DNA from 4 places in the Streptomyces sp. NPDC039609 genome. Region 4 is predicted to be linked to each of the others. Evidence: riboswitches for the same ligand, from Rfam matches in the RefSeq annotation. Region 4 holds a riboswitch; each other region holds the start of a gene.

Region 1 (3,522 bases), on a different contig from region 4:
GCGCTGCTCGGCTTCATGGCGATCGCCGCCGGCGTGAAGGTGACCAACGGTCAGCTCGCGATCCCGCAGCTGTTCGAGAACATGTTCCCCGACTGGTTCGCCGGCGTGGCCTTCGCCGCCATCGGCATCGGCGCGCTGGTGCCGGCCGCGATCATGTCGATCGCCGCCGCCAACCTCTTCACCCGCAACATCTACAAGGACTTCCTGAAGCCGGACGCCACGCCGGAGCAGGAGACCAAGGTGTCCAAGCTGGTGTCGCTCCTGGTGAAGGTCGGCGCGCTCGCCTTCGTCCTCACCATGGACAAGACGGTGGCGATCAACTTCCAGCTGCTCGGTGGCATCTGGATCCTGCAGACCCTCCCGGCGCTGGTCGGCGGTCTGTTCACCCGCTGGTTCCACCGCTGGGCGCTGCTCGCCGGCTGGGCCGTCGGCATGGTCTACGGCACGGCGGCGGCGTACGGCGTGGCCAGCCCGACCCAGAAGCACTTCGGCGGCTCGTCCGCCGAGATCCCGGGCATCGGCGAGATCGGCTACATCGGCCTCACCGCCTTCGTGATCAACGTGATCGTCACCGTCGTCCTCACCTTCGTCCTGAAGGCCGTCAAAGCCCCCGAGGGCGTCGACGAGACGTCTCCGTCGGACTACACGGCGGACGCGGGCGACTCGGGCGTGAAGCCGCTGCCCAAGGTCGGCGCCGGTCACTGACCGTTCCGGTCCGCGCGAGGGCCCGGGGTCTCCGAGAGGAGACCCCGGGCCCTTCGCCGTGTCCCCGAGGCAGACTTCACCCCATGGACTTCACCATCAGGGCGGTACGGCCCGAGGAGTACGAGGCCCTCGGCGAGGTCACCGCGCGCGCCTTTCTCGACGACGGACACCTCGACTTCGGCGAGGACGACTCCTATCTGCATGTGCTGCGGGACGTGGCCAGGCGGGACGCCGAGGCGGAGGTACTGGTGGCGGTGGACCGCGCCGGGACGGTGCTCGGCGGCGTGACCTTCGCCATGGGCGGCGGGGAGTGGGCCGACATCGCGGGCGAGGGCGAGGCCGAGTTCCGGATGCTCGCCGTGGCGAAGGGCGCGCGGGGCCGGGGTGTCGGCGAGGCGCTCGTACGGTTCTGTGTGGAGCGGGCCAGGGAGACCCCGGGATGCCGGCGACTGGTGCTCTCCACCCAGTCGACCATGGCCTCCGCGCACCGGATCTACGAGCGGATGGGCTTCGTCCGTACCCCAGAACGGGACTGGAAACCGCTCGCCGACATGGATCCCCTGTACACGTACGGCCTGGAGCTCTGAGCCGCCAACGACACAACATGTGGGGGGTGCTTCGAGGAGCGCCCCCCACATGTATGCTCATGCTCGCTGTCCTCGCAGGGGAATCCGGTGCAAATCCGGAACTGTCCCGCAACGGTGTGGTTTCTGTGTGCTTGCACGCCGGCCGAGTCCGAAGACCTGCGGACAGCGCGCCCGGTCCTTCCGTTCCGGGTGCACAGACGTCCGGGCCTCGCGGAGTGGGCCGCGGCGCGGCGCTGCCCTGCGTACGGGCGCGCCGCCGCCCGCCTTCCCCCGCCGGCCCCGAGCCGAGCGAGGGAGAGCCCCCACGTGACCATCGCGCCCGCCGATCCGGCCGCAGCGATCGAGAGCGACGGACCCGGGACCGTACTTCTGCGGACCCTGACCGACCTCACCGCCGATCTCCCCGACACCGACCCCGGCAAGGTCGCCGCCGCCGCGCTGCGTGGCCGCAACGCCGGTTCGGACGAGGCCGAGCTGCGCGAGCTGGCCACGGAGGCGGCCGCCGGTCTGATCGCCGAGGACCCCGCGTACTCCCGGCTCGCCGCCCGGCTCCTGACCATCACCATCGCCGACGAGGCGGCCGGACAGGGCGCGTACTCCTTCTCCGCCTCGGTCGCCGTCGGTCACCACGAGGGCCTGATCGCCGACCGCACCGCCGAGTTCGTCCGGCTGCACGCCGAGCGGCTCGACACGCTCATCGACGCGGACGCCGACGACCGCTTCGGCTACTTCGGTCTGCGCACCCTCTTCTCCCGCTACCTGCTGCGCCACCCGATCACCCGCAAGGTGATCGAGACCCCGCAGCACTTCATGCTGCGCGTCGCCTGCGGCCTGGCCGAGGACGACTCCACCCGCGCGCTGGACGAGGTCGCGGCGCTGTACGGGATGATGAGCCGGCTCGACTACCTGCCCTCCTCCCCCACGCTCTTCAACTCCGGCACCCGCCACCCGCAGATGTCCTCCTGCTATCTGCTGGACTCCCCGCTGGACGAGCTGGACTCGATCTACGACCGCTACCACCAGGTCGCGCGTCTGTCGAAGCACGCCGGCGGCATCGGGCTCTCGTACTCCCGCATCCGCGCCCGCGGTTCGCTGATCCGCGGCACCAACGGGCACTCCAACGGCATCGTGCCGTTCCTGAAGACGCTCGACGCCTCCGTCGCCGCCGTGAACCAGGGCGGCCGGCGCAAGGGCGCGGCCGCGGTCTACCTGGAGACCTGGCACGCGGACATCGAGGAGTTCCTGGAGCTGCGCGACAACACCGGTGAGGACGCCCGGCGTACGCACAACCTGAACCTCGCGCACTGGATCCCGGACGAGTTCATGCGCCGGGTCAACGCGGACGCCGACTGGTCGCTGTTCTCCCCGGCCGACGTGCCCGAGCTGGTCGACCTGTGGGGCGAGGAGTTCGACGCCGCGTACCGGGCCGCCGAGGCGAAGGGCCTGGCCCGCAAGACCATGCCGGCCCGTGACCTGTACGGCCGGATGATGCGGACCCTGGCCCAGACCGGCAACGGCTGGATGACGTTCAAGGACGCCTCGAACCGTACGGCCAACCAGACGGCCGAGCCGGGCCACACGGTCCACTCCTCCAACCTCTGCACGGAGATCCTGGAGGTCACGGACGACGGGGAGACGGCCGTCTGCAACCTGGGCTCGGTCAACCTCGGCGCCTTCGTCCTGAACGGCTCCATCGACTGGGAGCGGCTCGACGCGACCGTCCGTACGGCCGTCACGTTCCTCGACCGGGTCGTGGACATCAACTTCTACCCGACCGAGCAGGCCGGCAACTCCAACGCCCGCTGGCGCCCGGTGGGCCTGGGCGCGATGGGTCTCCAGGACGTCTTCTTCCAGCTGAAGCTGCCGTTCGACTCCCCCGAGGCACGCGCGCTGTCCACCCGTATCGCCGAGCGGATCATGCTCGCCGCGTACGAGGCGTCCGCCGACCTCGCCGAGCGCAACGGGCCGCTGCCGGCCTGGGACAAGACCCGCACGGCGCGCGGTGTGCTGCACCCCGACCACTACGACGTCGAGCTCAACTGGCCCGAGCGCTGGGCCGCGCTGCGCGAGCGGATCGCCGCCGTCGGGATGCGCAACAGCCTCCTCCTCGCCATCGCGCCGACAGCGACCATCGCCTCGATCGCGGGCGTGTACGAGTGCATCGAGCCGCAGGTCTCCAACCTGTTCAAGCGCGAGACGCTCTCCGGCGAGTTCCTCCAGGTCAACTCGT
Region 2 (3,522 bases), on a different contig from region 4:
GCTGGAGCGGGTGGAGGCGATCGCGCGGCGGGTGAACGAGCGGTCGCGGAGCTTCGGTGTCGCGCTGAGCGCCTGCACCACGCCCGCCAAGGGCAGTCCCACCTTTGATCTGCCCACCGGTGAGCTGGAGTTGGGCATCGGGATCCATGGCGAGCCCGGGCGTGAGCGGCGGTCGATGATGACCTCGCGGGAGATCGCGGACTTCGCCGTCGATGCCGTGCTGGACGATCTGCGGCCGTCCGGGCCGGTCCTCGCCCTGGTGAACGGCATGGGCGCCACCCCGTTGCTCGAACTGTACGGCTTCAACGCCGAGGTTCAACGAGTCCTGACCGAACGTGCGGTGCCGGTCGCCCGCACCCTGGTCGGGAACTACGTCACCTCCCTCGACATGGCCGGCTGTTCGGTGACTTTGTGCGAGGCCGACGAAGAGATACTGCGACTGTGGGACGCGCCCGTGCAGACGCCCGCCCTGCGCTGGGGCCGGTGAGCGGAGTGTCCGAAGTCGACGAGTTCGACGCCGCGTTCTTCCTGCGCTGGCTGACCATCGCCGCGGCCGCCGTCGAACGCGAGGCCGATCGCCTCACCGAGCTCGACTCGGCGATCGGCGACGCCGACCACGGGGCCAATCTGAAGCGGGGGTTCGGCGCCGTGACGGATGCGCTGGAGAAGGATCCGCCCACGACGCCGGGCGCCGTACTCGCCGCTGCCGGGCGCCAGTTGATCTCCACCGTCGGCGGCGCGTCCGGGCCGCTGTACGGGACGCTGCTGCGCCGGACGGGCAAGAGTCTCGGCGAGGCTGCGGCGGTGACGCGACAGGAGCTGGCGGTGGCGCTCACCGCGGGAGTCGCTGCGGTCGCCCAGCTCGGCGGTGCGCAGGTCGGTGACAAGACGATGCTGGACGCCCTCGTTCCGGCAACCGAGGGGCTCGGCGAGTCCTTCGCGGCCGCCCTGGACGCGGCCGAGCGGGGCGCCCTCGCGACCGTACCCCTCCAGGCGCGCAAGGGCAGGGCGAGCTATCTGGGCGAGCGCTCCATCGGGCACCAGGACCCCGGGGCCACCTCGTCCGCGCTGCTGATCGCCGCCCTCGCCGAGGCGGCGGCCGAGTGACCGCGCAGGTCGGAATCGTCCTCGTCTCGCACAGCGCGGAGGTGGCCGACGCCGTCGTCGCACTGGCCCAGGGTCTCGCGGGCGGCGGAGCGACCGCGCCGATCGCCCCCGCGGGCGGCAGACCGGACGGCGGCCTCGGCACCAGCTCCCAGCTGATCGTCGGGGCGGCGCAGGAGGTCGACCGGGGTGCCGGTGTGGCGCTGCTCGTCGATCTCGGCAGCGCCGTGCTCACGGTCAAAGCGCTCCTCGCCGAGGAGGACGAGCTGCCGGAGGGGGCACGGCTCGTGGACGCCCCGTTCGTCGAGGGCGCCGTCGCCGCCCTCGTCACGGCGAGCGCGGGCGGGGATCTGGACGCCGTGGTGGCCGCGGCCTCGGAGGCCTACACGTATCGAAAGGAGTGAGAGGGGGGCGCGCGCGAGATCTGTCACACACCGTCCGGAAGGGCCTCCGTGTTGTGATGTACCTGGTCAACCCACTACTGTCACAGCGCCTTGGTGTACGGGAAACCGGTGCGGTACCGGTGCGGCCCTCGCCACTGTGATCGGGAAGTCCGGCTCCATCCCTCCGGGGAAGCCACTGGACCACCGCGGGAGACCGCGGCGGTTTGGGAAGGCGGAGTCGCGGCGGCATGACCCGTCAGCCAGGAGACCGGCCAAGGTGCGTTGTCCATCCACGAGGTGCTGGAGAGGGTCTCCCAACCATGCATATAGCCGAGGGGTATCTGCCCCCTGTGCACGCGGCCGCCTGGGGCGTCGCGTCCGCTCCCTTCGTTGTCCACGGTGTTCGCGCGCTGACCCGTGAGGTCAAGGCCAACCCCGAGTCCACCCTGCTGCTCGGTGCGTCCGGTGCGTTCACATTCGTCCTGTCCGCGCTCAAGATTCCGTCGGTGACGGGCAGTTGCTCGCACCCCACCGGTACGGGGCTCGGCGCGATCCTGTTCCGGCCGCCCGTGATGGCGGTCCTGGGCACGATCACGCTGCTCTTCCAGGCGTTGCTGCTCGCCCACGGCGGGCTCACGACGCTCGGTGCCAACGTCTTCTCGATGGCCATCGTCGGCCCATGGGCCGGCTTCGGTACGTACTGGCTGCTGCGCCGGTCCAACGTGCCGCTGATGGTGAGCGTGTTCTTCGGCGCGTTCGTCGCCGACATCTCCACCTACTGCGTCACCAGCGTGCAGCTCGCGCTGGCCTTCCCGGACCCGGGCAGCGGTGTGCTCGGCGCGCTGGCCAAGTTCGGGGGGATCTTCGCCGTGACCCAGCTCCCGCTCGCCGTCAGCGAGGGGCTGCTCACGGTGCTCGTGATGCGGCTGCTCACGCAGTCCAGCAAGGGGGACCTGACCCGCCTCGGCGTCCTGCTCCCGTCCCGGAAGAAGAACGAGAACGCGGAGGCGAGCGCCTGATGAGCCGGAACGCGAAGATCAACACCCTGCTGCTGCTCGTCGTCGCGGCTCTGGCGGTGTTCCCGCTGGTGCTCGGGCTCGGCGACCACAAGGAGGAGCCGTTCACCGGGGCCGACGCCGAGGCGGAGACGGCGATCACGGAGATCGCTCCCGACTACGAGCCGTGGTTCAGCCCGCTGTACGAGCCGCCGTCCGGCGAGGTCGAGTCGGCGCTGTTCTCGCTCCAGGCGGCGCTCGGCGCCGGCGTGCTGGCGTACTACTTCGGCGTGCACAGGGGCCGCAAGCAGGGTGAGGCCCGTGCCGAGGCGAAGGCGCTGCGGTCGGCGTCCGGCGACGAGTAGGCGCCGATGCTGCCGATCGACGCGGCGGCGCACAGCAGTCGCTGGCGCCGCCGTCACCCCTGCGAGAAAGCGGTGCTCGGGTTCGGTCTGACGCTCTGCGCGGTCTGTCTGCCGCCCTGGCCGGGCGCCGTGCTCGTCGCGGCGGCCACGCTCACCGTGCTCCTCGGTCCTGCCGGGGTGCCGGGGCGCCAGCTGTGGCGGGCGTTCCGGATCCCGCTGGGGTTCTGTGTGACGGGCGCGATCCCGCTCCTGTTCGAGGTCGGTGGTGCACGGGGGCTCGTCGCCCTCGCGCCGGACGGACCGGTGCACGCGGGCGAGTTGCTGTTGCGTACCTCGGCCGCGTCCCTGGGCGTGCTGCTGTTCGCGTTCACCACGCCCGTCTCGGACGTGCTGCCGCGTCTCGTACGGGCCGGGGTGCCGGCTCCCGTGGTGGACGTGGCGCTCGTGATGTACCGGATCAGCTTCCTGCTCCTGGACGCCATATCCAAGATCCGGCAGGCGCAGGCGGCGCGGCTCGGGCTCACCACGCGGGCGGCGACGTGGCGCTCCCTCGCGGGGCTCGGTGCGACCGCGTTCGTGCGCGCCTTCGACCGGGCGCAGCGCCTTCAGACGGGGCTCGCCGGGCGGGGGTACGACGGGACCTTGCGGGTCCTGGTGCCCCAGGCGGCGGTGTCG
Region 3 (3,522 bases), on a different contig from region 4:
CGAGCGTGTGGCTGAGCAGAAGCATCGCGGCGAAGGAGCACACGGCGCCCGCGAAGGCTCCGGCGGATATCGAGAGCGCTCCCCCGCCGACGCCTAGAACGACCACGACGACCGCTCCGGTCGAGGCACCGGAGGAGACGCCGAGGACGAAGGGGTCGGCCAGCGGATTGCGCAGCAGGGACTGCATCACGGCGCCGCAGAGGGCGAGGCCGGCGCCGCACACGGCGGCGAGGAGGGTGCGGGGCAGCCGCAGGTTCCAGATGATGCCGTCCCGGATCGGGCCGATCCCGGAAGGGTCGCCGCCGAAGTGGGAGGCGACGACGGACGCCACGTCGCCGACGCCGATGTCCGCCGGTCCGATGGTGATCGCCACGGCCAGGGAGAGGACGAGTGCCGTGCAGCCGGCCGCGATGCGCAGCAGGGCGGCGGTCACTTCGTGAGGCCGTGCGCGCGCAGGGCGGCGGCGACCTGTTCGATGCCCTCGACGGTGCGGATGGTCGGGTTCATGGCCTGTCCGCTGAGGAGCACGTACCGCTTGTGGCGTACCGCGTCCATGTTCTTGGTGACCGGGTCGGACTCCAGGAACTCGATCTTCTTGGCGGCGCTCTCCCCGGACTGTGCCTTGCGGGTGAGGTCGCCGATCACCAGGAGATCGGGGTTCCGGTCGGCGACCGACTCCCAGCCGATCTGGGGCCATTCCTCGGTGGTGTCGTCGAAGACGTTCTTGGTGCCGGTCTCCCGGGTGATGACGCCGGGGGCTCCGCAACATCCCGCCATGTAGGGGGACTTGGCGTCGGAGAACCAGTAGAGGACGCTGACGTCGGCGACATCGAGTCCTGCGGTGGCCTTCGCCACCCGGTCCTTGAGCCGGGCGACGAGCTGTTCGCCGCGCTCCTCGACGCCGAACACCCGTGCCAGGTCGCGGACTTCGCCGTAGACGGTGTCCATGGCGAGCGGCGTGGTGCGCTTGCCGTCGCCTCCACCGCTGTTGTCCTTGCCCACGCAGTCGGACGGGGAGAGGTAGGTGGCGACGCCGAGCTGCTCGAACTGCTCGCGGGTGGCGACGCCGCCCTTGCCGAGGGTGGAGCCGAAGGAGGCGGCGACGAAGTCGGGTTCGGTGTCCAGCACCTTCTCGAAGGAGGGGTTGTTCTCCGCCAGCCTCGGGACGTCGGAGGCGGCCTTCTCCAGCCCCTTCATCACCGGGTCGGTCCAGGTGGCGGTCCCCACCATCCGGTCCTGGAGACCGAGGGACAGCATGATCTCGGTGGTGCCCTGGTTCAGGGAGACGGCCCGGCGCGGCCCGCCGGGCGGGAGCTTCACGGAGCGGCCGCAGTTCTCGAGCGTCCGCGCGGAGGCGGACGGCGCGGACCCCGTCCCGTCGCCGGCGCCGCCGCAGCCGGTGAGGAGCAGGGCCCCGGACGCGAGCAGGGCGAAGGGAAGGGGGGTGCGGGCGAGAGGCACGGTGCATCCTCGGCGTAGAGGGCCCATGCGCGGGGCCCGTTTCGTACGGATCCGCCAGCAGGTCTTCGGACTCGGGGTCATCCGGGCGGGGCGCCTTCCCGGACCGGCTTCCCGGTCCAGTGGCTTCGTGCCCCGCCCGTCGCCCTCACCGCTGCGCGTCAGCTCCGGATTCGCACCGGATTCCCTGACTCGCGTACGTCACGCACGTGAGTTCGACTGGCTACCGCAAGCTACCAGAACGCCGACGGGGCGGCGGTGGGAGGGTGCGCGATCCCTTTCGGGATCTGCCGCACCGCTCCACCGCCGCCCCGTTCACCGGGACCCGGACGGGCCGGACCGCCGAGGTCAGACCACGGGCACCGGGTACGTCGGGTACTCGACGCCGGACACGTGCTGGACGACGCGGATGACCTGGCACGAGTAGCCGAACTCGTTGTCGTACCAGAGGTAGAGGATCGCGTTGTCACCGTCGACCTTGGTGGCACCGGCGTCGACGATCGAGGCGTGACGCGAGCCGACGAAGTCCATGGAGACGGCGTCGGGCGCGGTGGTGAAGTCGATCTGGCGCTTCAGCGGCGAGTGCAGCGAGACGTCACGGAGGTAGTCGAGGACCTCCTCGCGGGTGGTCTCGCGGCCCAGGCGCAGGCTCAGGATCGCGATCGAGACGTCCGGGACGGGGACGCGGATCGAGCTGCCGGTGATCGGCGCCTTGAGGTCCGGCAGCGCCTTGGCGACGGCGGAGGCGGCACCGGTCTCGGTGATGACCATGTTCAGCGGCGCGGAGCGGCCACGACGGTCGGCCTTGTGGTAGTTGTCCAGCAGGTTCTGGTCGTTGGTGAACGAGTGGACGGTCTCCACGTGACCGCGCAGCACGCCGTACTCGTCATCCATCGCCTTGAGCGGCGGGACGATCGCGTTGGTGGTGCAGGAGGCGCAGGAGAGGATGCGCTCGTCCGGCTTCACCGTGTCGTGGTTGACGCCGTGCACGATGTTCGGGACGTCGCCCTTGCCCGGGGCGGTCAGGACGACCTTGTCGATGCCGGGACGCAGGTGCTTCGAGAGCCCTTCGCGGTCGCGCCACTTGCCCGTGTTGTCGATGAGGATGGCGTCCTTGATGCCGTACGCCGTGTAGTCGACCTCGGAGGGGTCGTTGGCGTAGATCACCTTGATCGCGTTGCCGTTGGCGACGATCGTGCTGTTCGCCTCGTCCACGGTGATGGTGCCTTGGAACTGGCCGTGGATGGAGTCGCGGCGCAGCAACGAGGCGCGCTTGACCAGATCCTGGTCACCGCCCCCGCGGACGACGATCGCGCGCAGGCGCAGACCGTTGCCGGAGCCGGCCTTCTCGATGAGCAGGCGGGCGACGAGGCGGCCGATGCGACCGAAGCCGTAGAGGACGACGTCGCGCCCCTCGCGGCACTCGATCTTGTTGGCACCCGTGGCACCGGCGACGGCCTCGGCGGTGAACTGCTCGACCGAGAGACCGCGGTCGTCCGTCTTGTACTCCGCGGCGAGCATGCCGATGTCGATCTGGGAAGGCCCGAGATCCAGCGCGGTGAGCGCCTGCAGGAACGGCAGCGTCTCGGTGACCGACAGCTCCTCACCGTCGATCTGCCGGGCGAACCGGTGGGTCTTCAGGATGCTGACCACCGACTTGTTCACCAGGGAGCGGCTGTGGAGAAGGACGGTGACGTCCCGCTCCCGGTGCAGCTTCCCGATGATCGGGATCATCGACTCCGCGATCTCCTCGCGGATCTTCCAGTTGGTGAACGAGTCGTCATTGACAGTCACAGGTTTATCTTTCGAGCTAGGCGGCGCTCATATGCTAACCCGGCCTTCCTTTGATCGTTCAAGGGGGACCCGAGGGAGACCGAAGGCACACCTCAGGGCAGGCGGAAAAATCCCTTTCGCGTGATTACCTCCCTGTATCCACCACCGCCCTATCCTCGTCGTTGTCGACGACACAGGAGGAAGCGCGTGGAGCAGCTGCTGAGGGTCCAGAACTTCGTCGTCTCGCGTGACGGATTCGGAGCGGGTGAGGACCAGAGTCTCGAGAGACCG
Region 4 (3,522 bases):
CTGGCGGTAGATCTCCGCGCCGTCCTTCTCGTAGGCGAACATCGTGTCGTTCTCGCTCATCTCGTTGTGCGGGCCGTTGCGACTGCTTCGGTCAGGGAGGTACGGGGGGTGGGGCGGCCGTCCACGAGGTAGGTGCCCTCGGCGGTGGCGAGGACGTCGACCCAGCTGCCGGGGGCGCCTTGGGGGTGGCCGCACCGGCGCTCGCACCCCGAGAAGTGGACGGGGAGGCCCGGAGTGCCGGGTACGGCGTCCGCCCGGACGTCGGCGAGGGACTTGGCGCAGCCGGGGCGCCCGGTGCAGGCGCCGACGCCGACCCAGGGGGATTGGGGGTCGGTGATCAGCCCGGCTGCCTCCAGCTCGGGCAGCCGCGTTCGGGAGGCCCCGACGACGACGGCCCCGCGCCAGGGCGTGAGCCGCACCTCGTCGGCGGGCAGCAGCGCCCGCAGCTGGGTGGCCGTCAGCCGTCCGAGCGGCGCGAGCACGTGCAGTGCGTTCCCGCCGAGGGGCCCGGGCGCGGGCGGCGCGCCGTGCGGCAGCGGCGGCGCGGGGACGACGGGCCGGGCGTCGACCCCGGCCCGTGCGAGCGCGGCGGCGAGGTCGAGGAGGCAGGTTCCGGCATCCGGCGCGGCGGCTGTTCCGGCGCTGGGAGTCCCGGTGTCCGGCATGGCTGTCACTCCGGCGGCGTCGACGGCCTCCGTGTCCGGCGCGCCCGCGTTCGGCAGCTCCTTTACACGCCATGCCCCGTTCCCGGCGGCCTGTGCGGCCCGCAGGAACGCGTCGGTCGCGGCGAGCGCCGCGCGCGGGGCGTCGGCGCCCGCGACGCGGAACGCCTGCCCGCCGACGTACAGCAGGGCGTCGGCCGCGCGCGGGGCCGGGCCTTCGCAGCCGCCCGCGAAGGTGTCTGTCTCGCCGGGCGTCGGGCTCTCGCCCGCGGAGGCTCCGGTCCCGCCGGGGGACGGACGACCGGCCGCGGAGGCTCCGGTCCCGCCGGGGGACGGACGACCGGCCGCGGGGGCGTCTGTCTCGCCGGGCGACGGGCTCTCGCCCACCGAGGCTCCGCTCCCGCCGGGCGACGGACTGCCGGTCGCGAAGGTGTCTGTCTCGCCGGGCGACGGACTGCCGCCCACCGAGGCTCCGGTCCCGCCGGGTGACGCGCTCCCACCCGTCCACCGGTCGCCGGCCGCCGACGGCGCTCCTGCGATCAAGGTCACATCTCCGCCCAGCCCCGCCACGTCTCCGCGGCCGTCGTCCAGGACGAAGAGGAAGCGGCCCGAGAGGGCCGCCGTCCAGGGGGTCGCGCAGAGCAGGGTGTCCAGCTCACGGGCCCACAACTGCACGTCCGCGTGGCCGAGTCCGTCCAGTCCCGCGGTCGGGGAGGCGACGATGTTGCGGACGCGTTCGTGGGTGGCCGAGGGCAGCAGGCCCGCCTCCGTCAGCCGCTCCGCCAGATCGACCCCGCAGCCCTCGCCGAGGCCGCGCAGCTCCACGTTCCCCCGGGATGTGACCGTGACCCGGCCGTCGCCCAGCGACTCCGCCGCCGACGCCAGGACCTGGACCTGGCGAGACGTCAACAAGCCTGCGGGCAGGCGCAGTCGGGCCAGGCCGCCGTCGTCGGCGGGGTGCAGGCGCAGCGCGCCGGGGCAGGCATCGCCACGGTCCCGTATGAGAGGTTCGCCCCGGTTGGGCGTTGTGGGCGGGGTGGGCGGCATGGCGGCGAGCATACCCACGTGGATCGGGGCGACCCCTGGGGACGACCCCTGCCCGTCGTGAGCACGATCTACTATGCAGACGGCATGGGGTCCCAGGACCCCGGGGAGGAAGCCCGGTGAGAATCCGGCGCGGTCCCGCCACTGTGAGCCAGGTCGCACCAGCGGCCGGGTGAGTCAGGAACTCCCGCCGTCCATACGACCACCCGGGGCGCGGACAACCCCGAGGAAGGCCTGCGCACGCATGCGAATTCTGTTGCTGTCGCACTCCGACACCGACCTGCTCAGCGCCCGCGCGGCCGGCGGCCCCGTCGAGTACCGGTTCGCCAACCCCTCCCGCCTCGCCCTGGACGACCTGCCCGGGCTCCTCGACGGCTCCGACCTCGTCGTCGTCCGTCTTCTCGGCGGTCTGCGCGCCTGGGAGGAGGGCCTGCAGGCCCTGCGTGCGGCGGAGAAGCCGCTGGTCGTACTCTCCGGCGAACAGGCCCCCGACGCCCAGCTCATGGAGACCTCCACCGTCCCGGTCGGTGTCGCCACCGAGGCCCACGCCTACCTCGCGCACGGCGGCCCGGCCAACCTGGAGCAGCTGGCCCGCTTCCTCTCCGACACCGTGCTGCTCACCGGCCACGGCTTCGACGCCCCGGCCGCCGCGCCGACCTGGGGCCCGCTGGAGCGCACGCCCCGGACGACCGACGGCCCGACGGTCGCCGTGCTCTACTACCGCGCCCACCACATGAGCGGGAACACCGCCTTCATCGGCACCCTCTGCGAGGCCATCGAGGACGCCGGTGCCCAGGCCCTGCCGCTGTACGTCGCGTCCCTGCGCGCCCCCGAGCCGGAGCTGCTCGACCGCCTGCGGGGCGCCGACGCGATCATCACCACCGTCCTCGCGGCCGGCGGCACCAAGCCCGCCGAGGCGCAGGCCGGCGGCGACGAGGAGGCCTGGGACGCGGGCGCGCTCGCCGCCCTCGACGTACCGATCCTCCAGGCGCTCTGCCTCACCGGCTCGCGCTCGGCCTGGGAGGAGAACGACGAGGGTCTCTCCCCGCTGGACGCCGCGAGCCAGGTCGCCGTCCCCGAGTTCGACGGCCGGCTCATCACCGTCCCGTTCTCCTTCAAGGAGATCGACGAGGACGGGCTGCCCGCCTACGTCGCCGACACCGAGCGCGCGGCCCGCGTCGCCGGGATCGCGGTCCGCCACGCCCGTCTGCGCCATATCCCGAACGCCGAGAAGAAGCTTGCGCTCGTCCTCTCCGCGTACCCGACGAAGCACTCCCGGATCGGCAACGCGGTCGGCCTCGACACCCCCGCCTCCGCCGTCGCGCTGCTGCGGCGCCTGCGGGAGGAGGGCTACGACTTCGGTCCGGTCGAGGAGATCCCCGGCCTGGTCTCCGGCGACGGCGACGAGCTGATCTACGCCCTGATCGAGGCCGGCGGCCACGACCAGGACTGGCTCACCGAGGAGCAGCTGGCGAAGAACCCGGTTCGCATCCCGGCGGCCGACTACAAGCGCTGGTACGCGCAGCTCCCGGCCGAGCTGCGCGAGGCGGTCGAGGAGCACTGGGGCCCGGCGCCCGGCGAGATGTTCCTGGACCGGTCCCGTAACCCCGAGGGTGACATCGTCCTCGCCGCCCTGCGGCGCGGGAACCTGCTGATCCTCATCCAGCCGCCGCGCGGCTTCGGCGAGAACCCGATCGCGATCTATCACGACCCCGATCTCCCGCCGTCCCACCACTATCTGGCCGCCTACCGCTGGATCGCGGCGCGCGCCGAGGACGGCGGCTTCGGGGCGGACGCGATGGTCCACCTCGGCAAG

Evidence for each region. A riboswitch is a leader RNA that binds a small molecule or an ion and turns the genes downstream of it on or off. The one in region 4 is predicted to bind cobalamin.
Region 1: another riboswitch for cobalamin. It lies ahead of ACZ561_RS31390 (ribonucleoside-diphosphate reductase subunit alpha); the one in region 4 lies ahead of cobN (cobaltochelatase subunit CobN).
Region 2: another riboswitch for cobalamin. It lies ahead of ACZ561_RS02345 (energy-coupling factor ABC transporter permease); the one in region 4 lies ahead of cobN (cobaltochelatase subunit CobN).
Region 3: another riboswitch for cobalamin. It lies ahead of ACZ561_RS01335 (ABC transporter substrate-binding protein); the one in region 4 lies ahead of cobN (cobaltochelatase subunit CobN).

The regions. Positions count from the first base shown of each region.
Region 1 is NZ_JBVIUJ010000012.1:204,784-208,305, reverse strand. Features, by position in the region: gene mctP (monocarboxylate uptake permease MctP) at 1-705, shown strand, start outside; gene ACZ561_RS31395 (GNAT family N-acetyltransferase) at 789-1,292, shown strand; cobalamin riboswitch at 1,346-1,470, shown strand; gene ACZ561_RS31390 (ribonucleoside-diphosphate reductase subunit alpha) at 1,599-3,522, shown strand, end outside.
Region 2 is NZ_JBVIUJ010000001.1:522,093-525,614, reverse strand. Features, by position in the region: gene dhaK (dihydroxyacetone kinase subunit DhaK) at 1-487, shown strand, start outside; gene dhaL (dihydroxyacetone kinase subunit DhaL) at 484-1,107, shown strand; gene ACZ561_RS02350 (PTS-dependent dihydroxyacetone kinase phosphotransferase subunit DhaM) at 1,104-1,508, shown strand; cobalamin riboswitch at 1,583-1,778, shown strand; gene ACZ561_RS02345 (energy-coupling factor ABC transporter permease) at 1,808-2,506, shown strand; gene ACZ561_RS02340 (energy-coupling factor ABC transporter substrate-binding protein) at 2,506-2,847, shown strand; gene cbiQ (cobalt ECF transporter T component CbiQ) at 2,854-3,522, shown strand, end outside.
Region 3 is NZ_JBVIUJ010000001.1:284,653-288,174, reverse strand. Features, by position in the region: gene ACZ561_RS01340 (FecCD family ABC transporter permease) at 1-433, opposite strand, end outside; gene ACZ561_RS01335 (ABC transporter substrate-binding protein) at 430-1,488, opposite strand; cobalamin riboswitch at 1,501-1,697, opposite strand; gene ACZ561_RS01330 (glyceraldehyde-3-phosphate dehydrogenase) at 1,807-3,252, opposite strand; gene ACZ561_RS01325 (dihydrofolate reductase family protein) at 3,439-3,522, shown strand, end outside.
Region 4 is NZ_JBVIUJ010000007.1:268,609-272,130, forward strand. Features, by position in the region: gene ACZ561_RS22385 (precorrin-8X methylmutase) at 1-60, opposite strand, end outside; gene ACZ561_RS22390 (cobalamin biosynthesis protein CobG) at 57-1,709, opposite strand; cobalamin riboswitch at 1,773-1,915, shown strand; gene cobN (cobaltochelatase subunit CobN) at 1,951-3,522, shown strand, end outside.